3 regions of the Paenibacillus sp. JT22N7 genome follow, and region 1 is predicted to be linked to each of the others. Evidence: riboswitches for the same ligand, from Rfam matches in the RefSeq annotation. Region 1 holds a riboswitch; each other region holds the start of a gene.
The links. Region 1 has a riboswitch for cyclic di-AMP ahead of AC50Y5_RS29365 (C40 family peptidase). Riboswitches for the same ligand answer to the same signal wherever they lie in the genome.
Positions count from the first base shown of each region.

Region 2: it holds a riboswitch for cyclic di-AMP, as region 1 does, so the genes downstream of both, AC50Y5_RS31060 (resuscitation-promoting factor) here and AC50Y5_RS29365 (C40 family peptidase) in region 1, are expected to answer to the same signal.
Region 3: it holds a riboswitch for cyclic di-AMP, as region 1 does, so the genes downstream of both, kdpF (K(+)-transporting ATPase subunit F) here and AC50Y5_RS29365 (C40 family peptidase) in region 1, are expected to answer to the same signal.

Region 1 is NZ_JBXENY010000014.1:88,226-93,303, reverse strand. It holds gene AC50Y5_RS29375 (FAD-binding domain-containing protein) at 1-852, opposite strand, end outside; gene AC50Y5_RS29370 (cryptochrome/DNA photolyase family protein) at 795-998, opposite strand; gene AC50Y5_RS29365 (C40 family peptidase) at 1,140-1,610, opposite strand; cyclic di-AMP (ydaO/yuaA leader) riboswitch at 1,612-1,783, opposite strand; gene AC50Y5_RS29360 (hypothetical protein) at 2,213-3,028, opposite strand; gene AC50Y5_RS29355 (M1 family metallopeptidase) at 3,044-5,078, opposite strand, start outside.
Region 2 is NZ_JBXENY010000017.1:8,397-13,474, reverse strand. It holds gene AC50Y5_RS31060 (resuscitation-promoting factor) at 326-1,471, opposite strand; cyclic di-AMP (ydaO/yuaA leader) riboswitch at 1,717-1,924, opposite strand; gene AC50Y5_RS31055 (TatD family hydrolase) at 2,109-2,882, opposite strand; gene AC50Y5_RS31050 (HD domain-containing protein) at 2,999-4,294, opposite strand; gene AC50Y5_RS31045 (AbrB/MazE/SpoVT family DNA-binding domain-containing protein) at 4,575-4,829, shown strand; gene rsmI (16S rRNA (cytidine(1402)-2'-O)-methyltransferase) at 4,950-5,078, opposite strand, start outside.
Region 3 is NZ_JBXENY010000004.1:281,350-286,427, forward strand. It holds gene AC50Y5_RS12810 (cache domain-containing sensor histidine kinase) at 1-90, opposite strand, end outside; gene AC50Y5_RS12815 (response regulator) at 87-1,742, opposite strand; cyclic di-AMP (ydaO/yuaA leader) riboswitch at 2,317-2,517, shown strand; cyclic di-AMP (ydaO/yuaA leader) riboswitch at 2,626-2,815, shown strand; gene kdpF (K(+)-transporting ATPase subunit F) at 3,071-3,148, shown strand; gene kdpA (potassium-transporting ATPase subunit KdpA) at 3,189-4,868, shown strand; gene kdpB (potassium-transporting ATPase subunit KdpB) at 4,891-5,078, shown strand, end outside.

The sequences.
Region 1 (5,078 bases):
TGAAGCTTTCAAATCAACGATGGCATGCGGCTGCGGTAGGTGGATTTGCTTATCAGGCAGATGGGCAAGCTCCGGCAGCCAGCGTCTAATGTAAGTGCCGCTCGGATCATGTGTTGCGGACTGCGTGGCCGGATTCATAATGCGAAAATATGGCGCGGCGTCGTAGCCGAGCGACGAGCTCCAAAGCCAGCCGCCTCGGTTCAGTGTATGATCATAATCGGCCAGCTGGCGGCGGAAATACTGCTCGCCCAGCGTAAATGGGCATAACAGATTTTTCGTCAAAAACATGGCGGTAACCATCCGCAGCCGATTCGGCATTTCCCCCGTTTCATTTAGCTGCTTCATAGCGGCGTCAATAACAGGAATGCCCGTTTTTCCTTCGCTCCATGCCTCGAAATGCTGATCGCTTAGCGCAGATAAATCAAGCTTCTGCTCATATCGGTAGAAGTCCTCATTGTATTTTCCTTGATATAGAAAAAAATCCCGCCATGCCAGCTGTCTAATCCACGCCTCGGCTCCAAACTGCTGCTGCGCCGCTTCGTAGGCTTGCCGTGCTGACAGCGCTCCCGTATTCAAATAACGCGCCAAATGGCTCGTATGGTCGTCCGCAAACTGGTCGCGGCCGCCTTCATAGCCAGACAGGCGTTGATTTAGAAATTGCTCCAACACCTCGGCTGCATGGCTCGCGTGGGATTGGCCGCGCCCGGCTGAGTCATCTATCTGCCGAAAGGCTGCCGCAGCCAGATGCTCCCGCGGAAGACTGAAGCGCTCTGCCATGCTGGCATCTATATTTTTCAGCGTATTAAGCTGCTGCAGTGTTGTCTCGCCCGCAGGGGAATAGTGGCTCTGCATAAAGGATGCCATATGCGGTAAAACGGCGTAAATACCTTGTAAGGCTCACTGCGCCGAGAAAACGTATGGAGCTCCTCCAAATCGGCCAGCGGCGCATCGTCGAGCGTCATCCAGCGGCGTCCCGCTGCGCGTACAACCTGCTGCATAGCGTGGTCGCGTGCCCTTGCATAAGGCGTTGCCAGAAAACAGCAAAGCCGCAAGCTATTTGTCCGAAGACAAACAACTGCGGCTTTGCTGATTGAGACAGCAGCTTTTCGTTATGTAAGCGAAAAAAGCGTGGCCTGGCTCTATTGCTCGCTTGCGTACTTGTCGTAAGCGTCTTGGCTCATAACGCGTGTAGCTGATACGTAACGATCAGCATAATAAGACTCGCTAAGTTTGCTAATAATAACGCCTCTGCTCGAGGAAGCATGTGCAAACTTTCCATCGCCTACGTAAATACCAACGTGGGAGATGCCTTTGCCGCTCGTGTTGAAGAATACGAGATCGCCAGCGATCAGGTCACTCTTCTTCACTTCACTGCCATCGTTCGATTGGGCTTGGGAAGTACGGGAAAGATCGATGCCCATTTTGTCGAAAACATACTTCGTAAAACCGGAGCAGTCGAAGCCTTTCGTAGTCGTTCCGCCGCTTTGGTACGGTGTGCCGATCAGATCAGCGATAACACCATCCATCTTCGAACTCGCGAACACGCTGCCTGCTTGGAAAGCAAGCATTAATACAAGACCAACGAGTAGTGCAGTAACCTTCTTCAAAATTTGAAACTCCTTCCGGTGCCGACGAGGTTAGCTGTGGGGTTCGGTTGTGAAGGTTCCCTATGATTTCCAAGACACTTGAATCAAGCCGTCCAAGCATCGAAATCAATTCACCCAAAGTGGTTCCCCCGTATTTCTATACCTTTGCGGTATAAAAAATTAGGCTGGTTTAATTTTGCTCTGCGCTAATAATTCGTTTTTTTCATGTGATTTCCTTCTATATGAATGAATTTCTAATAATTCTCATGTAACCTTTTGGCTCAATTTTGCGTTAAAACAAGTTTCTTGCCTAATAAATGTTCGATCTATCGCCGTTCTTGGGCAAAAAAACATTTTGTCAGTTTATATGAGAAATAGGCAGCTAATATGCTATGAATCGTGTGAATAGGCAAGAATTATAGCGTAAAATGAAGATTTAGAGAGTTTGAGCTAGGTCGCCATATAGGCTGGGAAGTAAATGGAGGCTTTACCTGCAGGTGCAGGATAACGGCAAAAAACCGATTTCGGCCTTTTGGCCGCAATCGGTTTTTTTATGAGAAGGGCTTTAGAAAAATGAGAATACTAAATGAGAATTAGGTGGGGTTGCCCTCATTTTTCTAAGGGTCTCAGCTCTGCTTTGATTGCAGGCAATCGTATTGGGCAGCGAGCGTCCATACTTTTAACAAGGTGCGCGGCAGATGATAGGCTTGATGCATGATGAGTGCCAGCATGCCTGCCCAAGCATAGGAAAGCCCAGACACAGCGAGCGAAGCGGCAACAGCCAGCAGCCACATCAGCAGAGAGAGGCCGGCATAAGGGAAAAGATTTCGGAGCGCATGGCTGAGCCAGCGCAAGGAGCCCGTGCCGGAGGCGGCGCCGAACTGCATAGCGAGCAGCAGCAGGTGAACGAGGAAGCTCCATAGCAGCCAGCCGCCAAAGCCCGGCAGCGTGCCTTGCAGCAGCTCGCCCAGCGAATGGCCCTCCATAAGCAGCTTGAAGGCGCGAGGCAGCAGGAACCAGCCGGGTGCGAAAATAAGCAGCGTGCGCAGCCAATAGAGCAGCGTCACGGGCTTCCAAGCTTTGCGAATGCCTTGAAGAAACTGTGTTTCACCTGTTTCGCCCATATGATGCAGCGAGTAGAGCAGCCCCGCATTGAACAGCGGCGTCAGCAGCATGCGGGCAGCGAACAAGCCGCCCAGAAGCCACAAATAAGGATTGATCAAATCCGTCTTCGTCAATTGAAACTGGGCCTCGCTGAAGAACAGCGACACGGCCGAGTCAGACGGATGCTGGAGCGGAAAGCGCCGCAGCAGCGGCAGTACAGTCATATCAACAAAACGGTAAAGGAAAAGTCCCCATAATAGCTGGTAAAGGAATAACAGAATGACGATATAGAAATGGCGGATAGCGAGCCGCCAGCCTTGCTTCATATGCTGCTTCATTTTTCAACCTCCTCTCTACCAGCCTACGGATCCGAGCAAGCCTTCGATGAGCTTCGTCAGGCCGAGGCTCCATCGAATGCGCGACTGCTCGGGCACTTCTGCGCGCATAAAATTGTTAATATGCTTGTTGTCCAGCACATTGCTGTTTTTCGGGTCAACCGCCACCCAGGCAAGCGGAGCAGCATGCACAACCTTGTACTGGATATGCGACTCGGCGGCATCCCATGTTTTCGAAATCTTTTCGCCGTCGGTAAAGGAGAATACGAGCGGGATTGGCCCATTTTGCCCGCCATTGCGCTTAATCAGCACGGTAGACTCGTACTCCGTTTGGCCATCCTGCTCCACTTCATTCACTCGAATAGCCTCTACTGAAAAATCCGCCATCAGGCTGCCGTATACATACTGGTGGAAGTAGTCCTGCCATTTTTCCTTCGTAATCTGCTCAACGACACGCTGGAAATCAGACGTGGTGGGATGCTTGAATTTGTATTTTTGAAAATATGTGCGCATAATTTTTGACATCGTCTTTGCTCCGACCTGCTTCTCAATGCCGACCAGCACAAGCTTGGCGCGCATGTATACATTTTCCGCGTACTCATCGCTGTTGTGATAAGCCCATGAAGGCTGCTTCAGCGGGGCAGGGGCCGTAATATAGCTGGCTTCCATAGCCAAGTTAGGCTCAACGCCATAGGCGTTCTCCATCACCTTATCCTCCGCATAAGAAGTAAAGCCTTCGTCGAGCCACGCTTCTTCGAACTCGTTCGATGCAACCATCCCGTACCAATACTGATGGCCAATTTCATGTACAACGGTGCGCTCGAGGCTGTAGCCAGGGTTATCGGATTCAGCAGCTAAAGCGGTTACGAGCGTTGGATACTCCATGCCGCCTGCACCATTCGCACCCTTCGGAGGGACGATAATGGACAGCGTCGAATACGGATAATCGCCGTACCACTCCGCGTATTTGGACAGTGCTGATTTTGCTGCATGCATATAGCGGTCTTTCAGCCCTTCGTGGGCAGGGTCCAAATAAAGCTTAATGCGAACACCCGGAATACCCGTTCCTGACAATGTGTCCTCCGCATATATGAAGTCCGGCGAGGCTGACCAAGCAAAGTCATGCACGTCTTCGGCATAGAACTGATAGGTGCTTGTGCCATTTTGCGTCACAGCTTCCCTGGTCTGAATGCCGGTAGCAGCGACCGCAAAGTTTTCTGGCACTGTAATCTGGGCGCTGTACAAGCCAAAATCGCTGTAAAACTCCGAATCGCCATGATACTGGTGGACGTTCCAGCCTTCATTCGTTCGGCCGCGTGTGCCAGCCAGTTCATAAACAGCAAGCTTCGGAAACCACTGGCCCGCCATAACAAAGCTCCCGGAATAGCCCATGCGAGCGAACACCTCGGGCAGCTTGACCTCATAGGTCATGGAGAGTGTTACTGATTTGCCCGGTGCGACTGGAACCGGAAGATTGAGCTTCGTCAGCGTAAAGTCGTCCGTATTTCCGTCATCGGGCTGAACATAATGCAGACGGGGAAGCAAGCTCTCGCCCTCCAGCGTTTGCAAGGTAAGCAGCTTCATATAACCTTGGCTGTCGACCGTGGCCTTATCACCCCGCAGCTGACCGCCAGACTCGCGCATGAACGTCGACTTTTCGGACTGAAAGGCATTGGGATACAGATGAAAATACAGCTCGGACACCGTTTTTTTGCCTGGGTTCGTCCAAGTTACGGTCTGGGAGCCATCTAAATATCGGATATCCTCCCGAAGCGCCACTTGCATGTTGTATTGGACGACTCTTTTGCTAAGCGTCTGTACCGTTTCGATCTGGGCAGGGTCGGGCTGTGCTGGCGGTGCCGGGGCAGGCGGCTTGGCCGTTTGCGGAGCAGCTTGCTCTACTGCTGCTGTCGTGAGATCGGCAATGCCAATCGGGTCTGTGGCGCCAGAGGCGTACGTATACTGGGATAGCCAAGCGTTGCCGAAGCCATGATGCAGCGACAGTCCGAGCAGGACGGCCGAGAGCATAATGAGCGCGATTCGTTTGAAAGGT
Region 2 (5,078 bases), on a different contig from region 1:
AATCCTTTCACAAAGGGAAACTTATCTTGGATATTCGTTCAAGCGTAAACGGCTGTCGCCGTCCTTTGGCGGCAAAGCTGCCGTTTCGCGGTGAAATATAAGCTGATTATAAATGTGAAACTTATCAATCTTATATTTCAGAAAAAATGGGCGATTGCTGCAACAACAACCCGCTCATTCACGTCTGTTTTATTATAACCCCAATTGGCCATTCAAGCGAATCTGACGCAAACAAAAAGAAGAGGCAAGGCCTCTTCCGCATCCTGTCATATTTAGCTTATGATTGCGATAAACTAGAGCACAATCCATAAAGAACTGCCACTAATTAGCTAAGCGATGGCTTGTTAGGACCAATCACATAAACGGTAAATCCTTTTTTCTTACCAAATTTATTAGCTTGCTTCTCACTGTCAAAATAAACATCGATCTTATTGCCCTTGATCGCACTTCCGGTATCTTCAGCACGGCGGAAACCAATGCCCTCGATATACACCCACCAACCGAGTGGAATGATATCCGGGTCAACGGCAATTGTCCGTCCTTCCGATACTTTAGCGCCAGAGGCCGTAATTCCGTAGTCCGGGTGCCCTTCGCTCTTGCCCGTTGATGCTAAGCCAGCTGAATAGGCCGTCAATGTGACGTTGCTGAGCACTTTTTTGGATGTGAGCGTTGTGCCGTCTACCGTTACATTGTTGCTGGTTGTCGCTGTCGACAGCACAGTAACTTTAGGCTCCGGCTTTTTCGTACCGACTGCAACGACCTGATTGACCGCAACCGTTTCGACTACCTTGTCTACCACTTTCTTGGAGACAAGTACGCCATCTTCAAACTGCTTCTCAATTTTGATCGTTACGACGCCTTCTTTGCCCGTCTGCACAACCTTCTCCTTGCCTACTTCCAGGTTCGGATCTTCCTTCTTCACAATGGTGAACGGTGTTGGGCTGGACGACTTGCCTAGCTTCGTATCGACGCGAATGACTGTTACGGTCATATCCGCGCTGACGCCCGAGCCAAGCGAAGGTAATACTTTATCATCATCTTCAACAGGAATATTTAATTTCTTTATCGCTGCCTGCACGGTTTTCTCTGTCGTGTACACCGTTGATGTTTTGCCATCAGCTTTTACAAGTAGCGGTACCGCATGCTTAATTTCAAAGCGGTCCCCATCCTTTACTGCCGTATTCAGAGGTACAGATACCTCGTCATGCGGGCCAATTGTAATAGCTTGTTCATCCAGTAGGCGTTGCAGGACCCATTGTTTCGTTGAAACAACGGTTTCTTGTCCATTCACTACTACGGATACGCTTTTGTCAGCCGATCCGTACAACAACACCAAAAACATGAAAGTCATAGCGATTGAGATCGTAGTACTCAAAAGAATCAAACGCAAGTTTTCACGCTTCCATCGCAATGCGAAAGACATGCTGGATGATCGTTTCCCATGGGTCTCACTTGATTGAATAATGCCCACTTCATCGGTCCTCCTTCATAGCCCCGCCGTCGAATTACGCATGATACCATTGACGCGACTATAGTATATTGGCGTGCTTCTAGCACGCTCCAGTATATTTCCTCTGCAACCTCCTAGATTTACCCTATGACGACGGTTTACCCAATATTCAAAAATAAAAAGAAAGCCCGTCGACAGAGGATCTGTTTCGTGGCTTCCCGGGAACGTCAAAATAGACTATTCAGGAATGGTGGATGCACGAGGTTGATCACTCTCTATAAACGCTTACGAGGTTAGCTGTCGGGTTCGGGCAAGAGAGCTGCCCTATCGTCGGAAGAATGCTCATGGCAATCCCCGCCAAATTCACCCCTAGAAGAAATTCAGGTGCGCGTGCAATGTGATCCGCAAATTCCTCACAGCATCGTGCATGGTTCCCCCGCTCTCCAAAGTTCGAAGATTAAGCGCAAACTGGAAATCCAATACAAAAATTTAAAGCTCTGAAATGAATCATACCTTCATCGGAGCCTAATTGTAAAGATCAGATAAAAACCGATTTAAGCGAAATTTTAGGATATTTACGGAAAAGAGAGTCTATTTCAGCATGAAAAATTAGTTTTATCGCCGTAAAGGTCACTTATTCTCGTTTTTATAGCCGTTTTTACACAATTCCGAAACATTTTTTACCGTTTTCGGTCGTTAAATTGGCGATTTCGGCCACCGATTTTCCTAATATTTCTGCTGCGGCTTCCGCAACGAGCGACACATAAGACGTCTCATTTCGTTTCCCTCGGAATGGATGAGGGGTCAAATATGGGGCATCCGTTTCGATCAAAATTCGGTCACTCGGAACCATCGCAAGCACCTCTTTTGGCACCCTTGCATTTTTGAATGTAAGCGGTCCCCCGAACGATATATAGAAGTTCATATCGAGGCATTTTTGAGCCGTTTCTGGACTGCCGGAAAAGCAATGCATAATGCCGCCAACCTCAGAAGCATTTTCCTCCTTCAGCAGCTTGACAATATCCTCATGGGCATCGCGATTATGAATAATAATTGGTTTTTTCAACTTCTTGGCTAAGCGAATTTGCTCGCGAAATACGCGATGCTGGACGTCTTTTGGGGACGTATCCCAATGGTAATCCAGTCCGATTTCGCCAATGGCTACCACTTTAGGATGAGAGCAAAGCTCTTCAATCCATCCCAGATCCTCCGGCAGCATATCGATGCTGTCAACGGGGTGCCAGCCAACTGCTGCATATATAAAATCATATTTTTCTGCCAGCGCAAGTGTTGTTGGAATCGTTTCCCGATTGAATCCAATATTAACCATTAAATCCACCCCTGCCGCACGCGCTCTTTCGATAACAGCTTCGCGGTCTTCGTCAAAATGCGGGGAGTCCAAATGGGTGTGTGTGTCGAATAAAGAAATCATAATTGAGCAAGCTCCTTCTATATTATAGTCTATGGTGAAACGGTCGAAAGCCGTCCTTTGGCGGCGCGTTTCAGTCCGAGAAATATAGAGAAAGTATGGCAAAATCATATACTTTCCTATATTTTAAATAACATTCGTACTTTATCGCTTAATTGATCAGCGGCAGCGCGCAGCTTCTCTTCCGGATAATACAAATGGGACTGGCCCTGATGAAGTCCAGTAATGGAACGAATGATGTCAGATTTCGTGGAAATTTCACTGACAGCCTCGTAGCTATCCATTAACAAAATCGGCGTCTTTTCTTCTTTTCCGCCTTTTTTCGTATCAGGCTGATACACATCATACGGTTGATCAAATGGAAAATCAATTTCCATATGGTAATCCGGGTTCAACCCGATCGCTGCAAATTGTTGTCTTACTTCATTAAAGAGGCCAATATCCGGTTTATCCAACATGATGTATTTATAGAGGCGACGCGTCAAAAAACGATCACATAGCTCCGCCAGCAGTTCATCGCCTTCGTCGCTCCATTCTATAAAGGCTGTCTGCAAATACGCCTCATCCAGCTTCAAATATTGTTTAACCCCAATTGTCCCGTCAAGCAGCCGTTTCAGCGGCTCCGGCATCCAACCAAATGTGTACCCACCCTCATAAAGCTCCTTCGCTCTGCGAAATATTTGTCTAAGGATGATTTCCGAGCTTCTCGTAACCGGATGGAAATAAATTTGCCAATACATTTGATAGCGGGACATCAAATAATGCTCTACGGCGTGCATGCCGCTTTCTTTAACAACAATCCTTCCATTAATAGGACGGAGCACACGCAGAATACGCTCCAGATCAAAGTTGCCATAATTGACCCCTGTGAAATAAGCATCCCTCAATAAATAGTCCATTCGGTCCGCATCAAGCTGACTGGAAATCAAGCCGCTAACAATTGGATTCGGATATGTCTTATTAATAACAGCAGTGACATGTTCAGGAAAGTCGTCTGCTACATTTCGTAGTATACGATTGACCTCGGTGTCCTCAAGCAAAATGCTGCAGGTCCACTGCTCGTGATGCGTATCGAATACTTGTTCCAGCGAATGGGAAAATGGCCCATGACCAACGTCATGCAGCAGTGCAGCGCAAAGCGCCAATAGCCGCTCCTCCTGCGGCCAGCCGGGAAAACCATTGCGTTCGAATTGGGAAATAATCTTTCTAGTAATTTCATACACGCCAAGAGAATGGGAGAATCGGCTATGCTCAGCGCCATGAAAAGTAAGATAAGACGTTCCGAGCTGCCGAATACGCCGTAATCTTTGAAACTCCTTCGTATTGATTAGATCCCATATCGTCTGATCCTGAACATAAATATATTTATGAACGGGGTCCTTAAAAACTTTCTCTTCCGATAGCTGTCGGTTCATTCAACAAATCAACTCCTTTTGTTCTCTGGTTCGACATAAAAAAGCAAAAAATATGTCGAAGAATGTCGCAAAACAGTTTCCAAAATGTCGAAGCTGTTGTATTCTATAGTAAGAGTAATATGACCTTACTATATAGTCAAACTCCCTTAGTAGCTGCAATTTTCTTCAATAATTTCAGTTGACTATTATGGGAAACGTTGGTATTATAGTAGACATAAAAAGAGAAACTATGTCGAAAAGTGACGAATACACTTTTTGATGAGAGGGGAAACAAATTATTATGATGAAGTCCACAGGTATTGTCCGTAAGGTTGATGAATTAGGTCGCGTTGTTATTCCAATCGAGCTTCGCCGTACGCTTGGTATCGGAGAGAAAGATGCACTAGAGATTTATGTAGACGGCGAGCGCATTATGTTGAAGAAATACGAGCCAGCTTGTATCTTCTGTGGTAACGCTGAGAACGTATCTTACTTCAAAGGAAAAATTGTTTGTCACATTTGCCTATCAGAAATGCCTTCACCTGTGACAAAATAAAAAAAATAGGTTATAATAACCTTATTCAACTAGTTAATTCTAACCTTTTAATACTCCTTATTGCCTTCCTGTGCTAGAACCCGGCCAGGAAGGTCTTTTTTTTCTCTATTTTTTGTTTTTCTAGCGGTTTACTTCATTATAAACATCACGCTTTGATAGACCACGATCTGTAGCTGCCTTTTTTATCGCGTCCTTCCGTCCAAGCTCTGCTTCGTAATGCTGTACATGCTCTTCCATGCTCAGCTCCGC
Region 3 (5,078 bases), on a different contig from region 1:
GAACAGCAGCACGCTGACCATTATAATCGCCGCAGCCGCAAATACCGACAGCGCCACTGAAATGAGAAACTGGATGCTGCGCTTCCTCATGGCGCATCCGTATTCATCGCCTGATTGCGATAATCCTTGGCAGAGACGCCGACATTTTTCTTAAAGCACAGTGAAAAATAATTCGGGTCCGAGAAGCCGACCTTCTCGGCAATTTCGAACGTCTTCAGCTCCGTCGCCCGCAGCAGCTCCTTCGCCGCCTCCATCCGCAGCTGAAGCAAATAACCGCCGAAGGTAAGCTTCACCTCCTTCTTGAACAGGCTGCTGAAATATCCCGCGCTAATATGCAAATGGCTGCACAGCCGGGCAATCGACAGCTCACTGTCATGGAAGTTTGCTTTCGTGTAACGCACCGCTTCCTCGACCAGCTGCTTGTAGGAGCTTTGCCTGCGGCTGGCGATATGATGGCGAATTTTCTCGCAGAGCGACATGTACCAGCTTCTCGTCTCCGCCAGCCCGCTAAGCTGCTGCAGCTCCGCATAAATTTGCAGCTCGTATCCCACAATATCGTACAGGTTCAGCCCTGCCTCCCTCACCAGCTTCATGACCGCCGTCATCATCTCCAGCATGTAAAGCTGGTATTCCCGGTAAGCGGCATGGACGCCTTCAATCTCGTCAAAAAGCGCAGCCAGCAGCTGCTCCAGCTCCTCATGCGTGCCTACGCGCAGGCAGCGAATGAGCGCCTGCTCCTTGAGCTCGTCAAATTGCAGCTCCTCCACATAGCGCGTCTCTACATCGTCAATGCAGATGATCCGGTTGCTGCCCACCAAATTATGATAATCGAGCGCCTGCTGCGCCTCCTCATAGCCCTGCTTTAGCTGCGCGACATCCGCCAGCGTTGAGCTGACCCCAATCGTCACGGGAAAACGCAAGTATTTCTGAATATTTTGCAGCATTTCAGCAAGCCCGCCCAGCGTCCGCTCCATCAGCTCTTGCGCGCTTCCTCCCCGTCCAACTGCGAGCAGCGCCACCCGATCCTGATGCAGAAAAACTTTGCCCAGCCCGAGTCTGCCCCACACCTCTTCCGCCACATTGCGCAGGGCAAACAGCTTGAGGTCGAGATCGCTGGAGGCCGCAAGCGAGCTTTCCGCTGCGCGGAGCGGCAATCCGGGAAGCGCTTCCAATACATGCGTGTGCAGCACGGACACAATGTACGCCTCTCCCGCTAAATCCAGCTCATATTTCTCTAGCTTCTCCTCAATATGCCGCAGCGGAAGCTTGCGGGTGAGCAGCGACGACAGGAACAGCTCCTTTACGACCGGCAGGCTCGTACGGTAATGCTCCTGCAAAAGCTGCATATTTTCCCGCTTCTCGCGCTCATCGTTCAGCCGCTCCTTCACCTTGTCCATCACCTCAAGCAGCTGCTGCGCGGAAAATGGCTTTAAAATATACTCATCCACCTGCAAGCCGATCGCCTGCTTCGCATATTCAAATTCATCATAGCCGGAAAAAATAACGATGCGCGTCAGCGGATACGTCTTCCTCGTCCATTCCGCCAGCTCCAAGCCGTTCATATACGGCATGCTAATATCCGTCGCTACGATGTCCGGTTCCAGACGCTCAATCAGCTCCATCGCTTCCCTGCCGTTCGCCGCCGTATCTACAATTTCAAAGCCATGGCGCTCCCATGCAATTTCGTGCAGCAGCCCGCTGCGCGTCTCTTCTTCATCATCTACCAGCAGCACTTTATACATCGTTCATCCCCCCGCTATTTAAATACGCGGCCGAGCAGCCGCAAACACCTGATTCTGTCAGCATGCTATTTATCATATTCGTTTCCTTGTTTTCTGGAAAGAGGGGGTGCTTTGAGTAAACAAGCGTAAACGGCTGAAGCCGTCCTTTGGCGGCAAAGCTACCGTTTCGCGATGAAATATAGAGAAAGGAAGAAAAAAATCATATGCTTTCCTATATTTTAAAGAAATCGCGAGATAAATCGACCTTGCTAAAGATAAATCTCGTTGTAAGCGTTTAAAATCAAACTAATCCGCTGCATTCGCTCTCTTTTGCGGCGTAAGCTTCCTTTACAGCAATCGCGGCGGGGGAGTATGATTCATAGCATGCATGAACCTTTTTTTGAAATATAAGAATTTATAAGTTTTGCACTTATAAATAGGCTTATATTTCTCGGACTGAAACGCGCTGCGCCGCCAAAGGAAGGCGATAGCCGTTTCACCTTGAAATATAGGAAAGTATAGGTTTTCGTTATCCTTTCTCTATATTTCTAAGGGCAAAGCTCTTCGCTCGTCCCAGAAGGACGACGAAGTCGTTTTTGCTTGATCGCTGAGTCTTCGCCCAATAGGCGAAGAGCGGGGGAACCAAACGCACTGCAGCCATCCGATGTGAGAGTCGGAAGCTGGCAGCGCAGGGGTGAATCGTTTGCAGGAGTGTCATGAAACTTCAGGCAAATGTAGGGCGACTCTCACCGCCCGAATCCGACAGCTAACCTCGTAAGCGCAGGTGTAGAGAGGAATGGTGAACGATTGTGACCTTGTAAATCAGGCCACAGAGCGTCATACGCCTCTGTGGTTTTTTGTTGTCTTTTTTTCGAAAATAACACTCGCAACATCGGCAGGCATTTTGTTTCAAACGCTGAGTTCTGCACTGCCGCAGAAACGGGGGAACCATCGACGGCTCTCTGTCGTTGTCCAATGGACAATTGCAGGGAACGTCACGGGGTGAATCGCAAGGGCACGATAAGTGCCAAGCGTAGGGCGTCTCTCGCGCCCGAATCCGACAGCTAACCTCGCAAGCGTCAACGGGAGAGGCCACACTTACACTTATCGCAGGCGAATCAGGGGCGTATGATGCCCGGATGAAGGAAGCTGCGGGTGAAGAGTCCTCTTTGCCCAAGGCTTCTTTTTTGCTGCCTTTTTTTCCAAAATGACTAGGGATAAAACGAAATAAGGAGCGCTGCAGCTATGCTGGATATCGGAATGGCTTTGACCTTAATCGCAGCTTTCGGGCTGATTGCCGGATTTATACGCTGGTGCGATCGGTCCATTAGCGAAACGGAGGAACGGGGATGATTCTCATATTGCTCGTTACAGGAGCTTTGCTGGTGTATCTCGTCTACGCCTTGCTCCATCCGGAAAAATTTTAGCAAATAACGTTTCATCATTTATAGCAAGGGAGGAACAGCTGTGGACGTCTTGCAAATGGCGGTAGTCGTCGGCATGATCATGCTGATCGCAAAGCCGCTTGGGCATTATTTATATTCCGTGTTTTCAAACGTTCCAAACCGTACTGACAAGCTGTTTGGACGAATCGAAGCGCTCATATATGCAGTAATCGGGCTCAAAAATCGCCAAGGCATGAGCTGGAAAAGATATGCGCTCAGCTTTATTACACTCAATTTCGTGCTCGTAGCTGTCAGCTATGTACTGCTGAGGGTGCAAAGCGGTCTGCCGCTTAACCCGAATGGAATCGGCGGCATGGAGCCGACACTCGTCCTAAATACGGTCATCAGCTTTATGACCAATACGAATCTCCAGCATTACAGCGGCGAATCAGGGCTGACGTATTTTGCGCAAATGGCCGTCATTACGATGATGATGTTTACGTCCGCCGCTACCGGCTTTTCCGTTGCTGTCGCCTTCGTGCGCGGCATTACGAGCAAAGGCGGAACGCTCGGCAACTTTTTCGAGGATTTCGTCAAAGCACATACGCGGATTTTCTTCCCGCTCGCTATTATCATTACGCTGCTGCTTGTGGCGCTGCAAGTGCCGCAAACGCTTAGCCCTACCTTGACCGTTACGACACTCGAGGGCGCGGTTCAGCATATCGCCATCGGGCCAGTCGCCTCGCTGGAGTCGATTAAGCATCTTGGCACGAATGGCGGCGGTTTTTTCGGAGTCAACTCCGCCCATCCGTTCGAAAATCCCAACCCGCTGACGAATGTCATTGAGATTTTGTCCATGTGGGCACTGCCTGCCGCGCTGCCCTTCATGTATGGCCGGTTTGCGAAAAGCAGCAAGCAGGGCTGGGTTATTTTTTCGGCGATGATGGCGCTGTTTCTGATCTTTCTTACGATTTCCTATACGGCTGAAAAAAGCGGCAACCCGCTGATCGCCACACTCGGCATCGACGCTTCGCAAGGCAGCATGGAGGGCAAGGAGGTTCGCTTCGGCATCGCCCAGTCCGCGCTGTTCACGACGGTGACGACGGCGGCCACGACCGGCTCGGTCAATTCGATGCACGATACGCTCACTCCGCTTGGCGGGCTCGTTCCCCTTGCCCAAATGATGCTGAACGTCGTCTTCGGCGGCAAAGGCGTCGGGCTCGTCAATATGCTGATGTATGCGATGCTGACGGTGTTCATCTGCGGGCTGATGGTCGGACGGACACCAGAATTTCTCGGACGAAAAATAGAGCCGCGCGAAATGAAGCTCATTGCCATTGCCATTCTCGTGCATCCGTTTATTATTCTCGCGCCAACGGCAGCGGCTTTTCTAACCGACCTGGGGCAAGGCGCTATATCCAATTCGGGCTTTCATGGCATTACGCAGGTGCTTTATGAATATACGTCCTCGGCCGCCAACAACGGCTCCGGGTTTGAGGGGCTGGCCGACAATACGCCGTTCTGGAATATAACGACCGGGCTTGTGATGTTTTTCGGCCGATATATGTCGATGATTGCGCTGCTTGCTGTTGCCGGATCACTCAGCCGCAAGCAGTGGGTGCCGGAGACGATTGGCACGTTCCGAACGGACAATTCGCTGTTTGCGGTTATGCTAATGGGCGTCGTTATTTTGATCGGCGCGCTCACGTTTCTGCCCGTCATTGTCACAGGGCCAATTGCCGAGTTTTTAACGATCCGTTAAAGGGAAATGAGGGGTAAGCGTTATGAATGACCAACGTGCTAAAAAACTGTTCACCGGACCGCTCGTGACTGAGGCGCTAAAGATGAGCCTCCTCAAGCTGAATCCGGTCCATATGATGAAAAATCCGGTCATGTTCGTTGTCGAGATTGGAACGCTGATCGTTCTGCTCATGACCCTATTTCCAGGGTACTTCGACTCGCAGGATCGCAT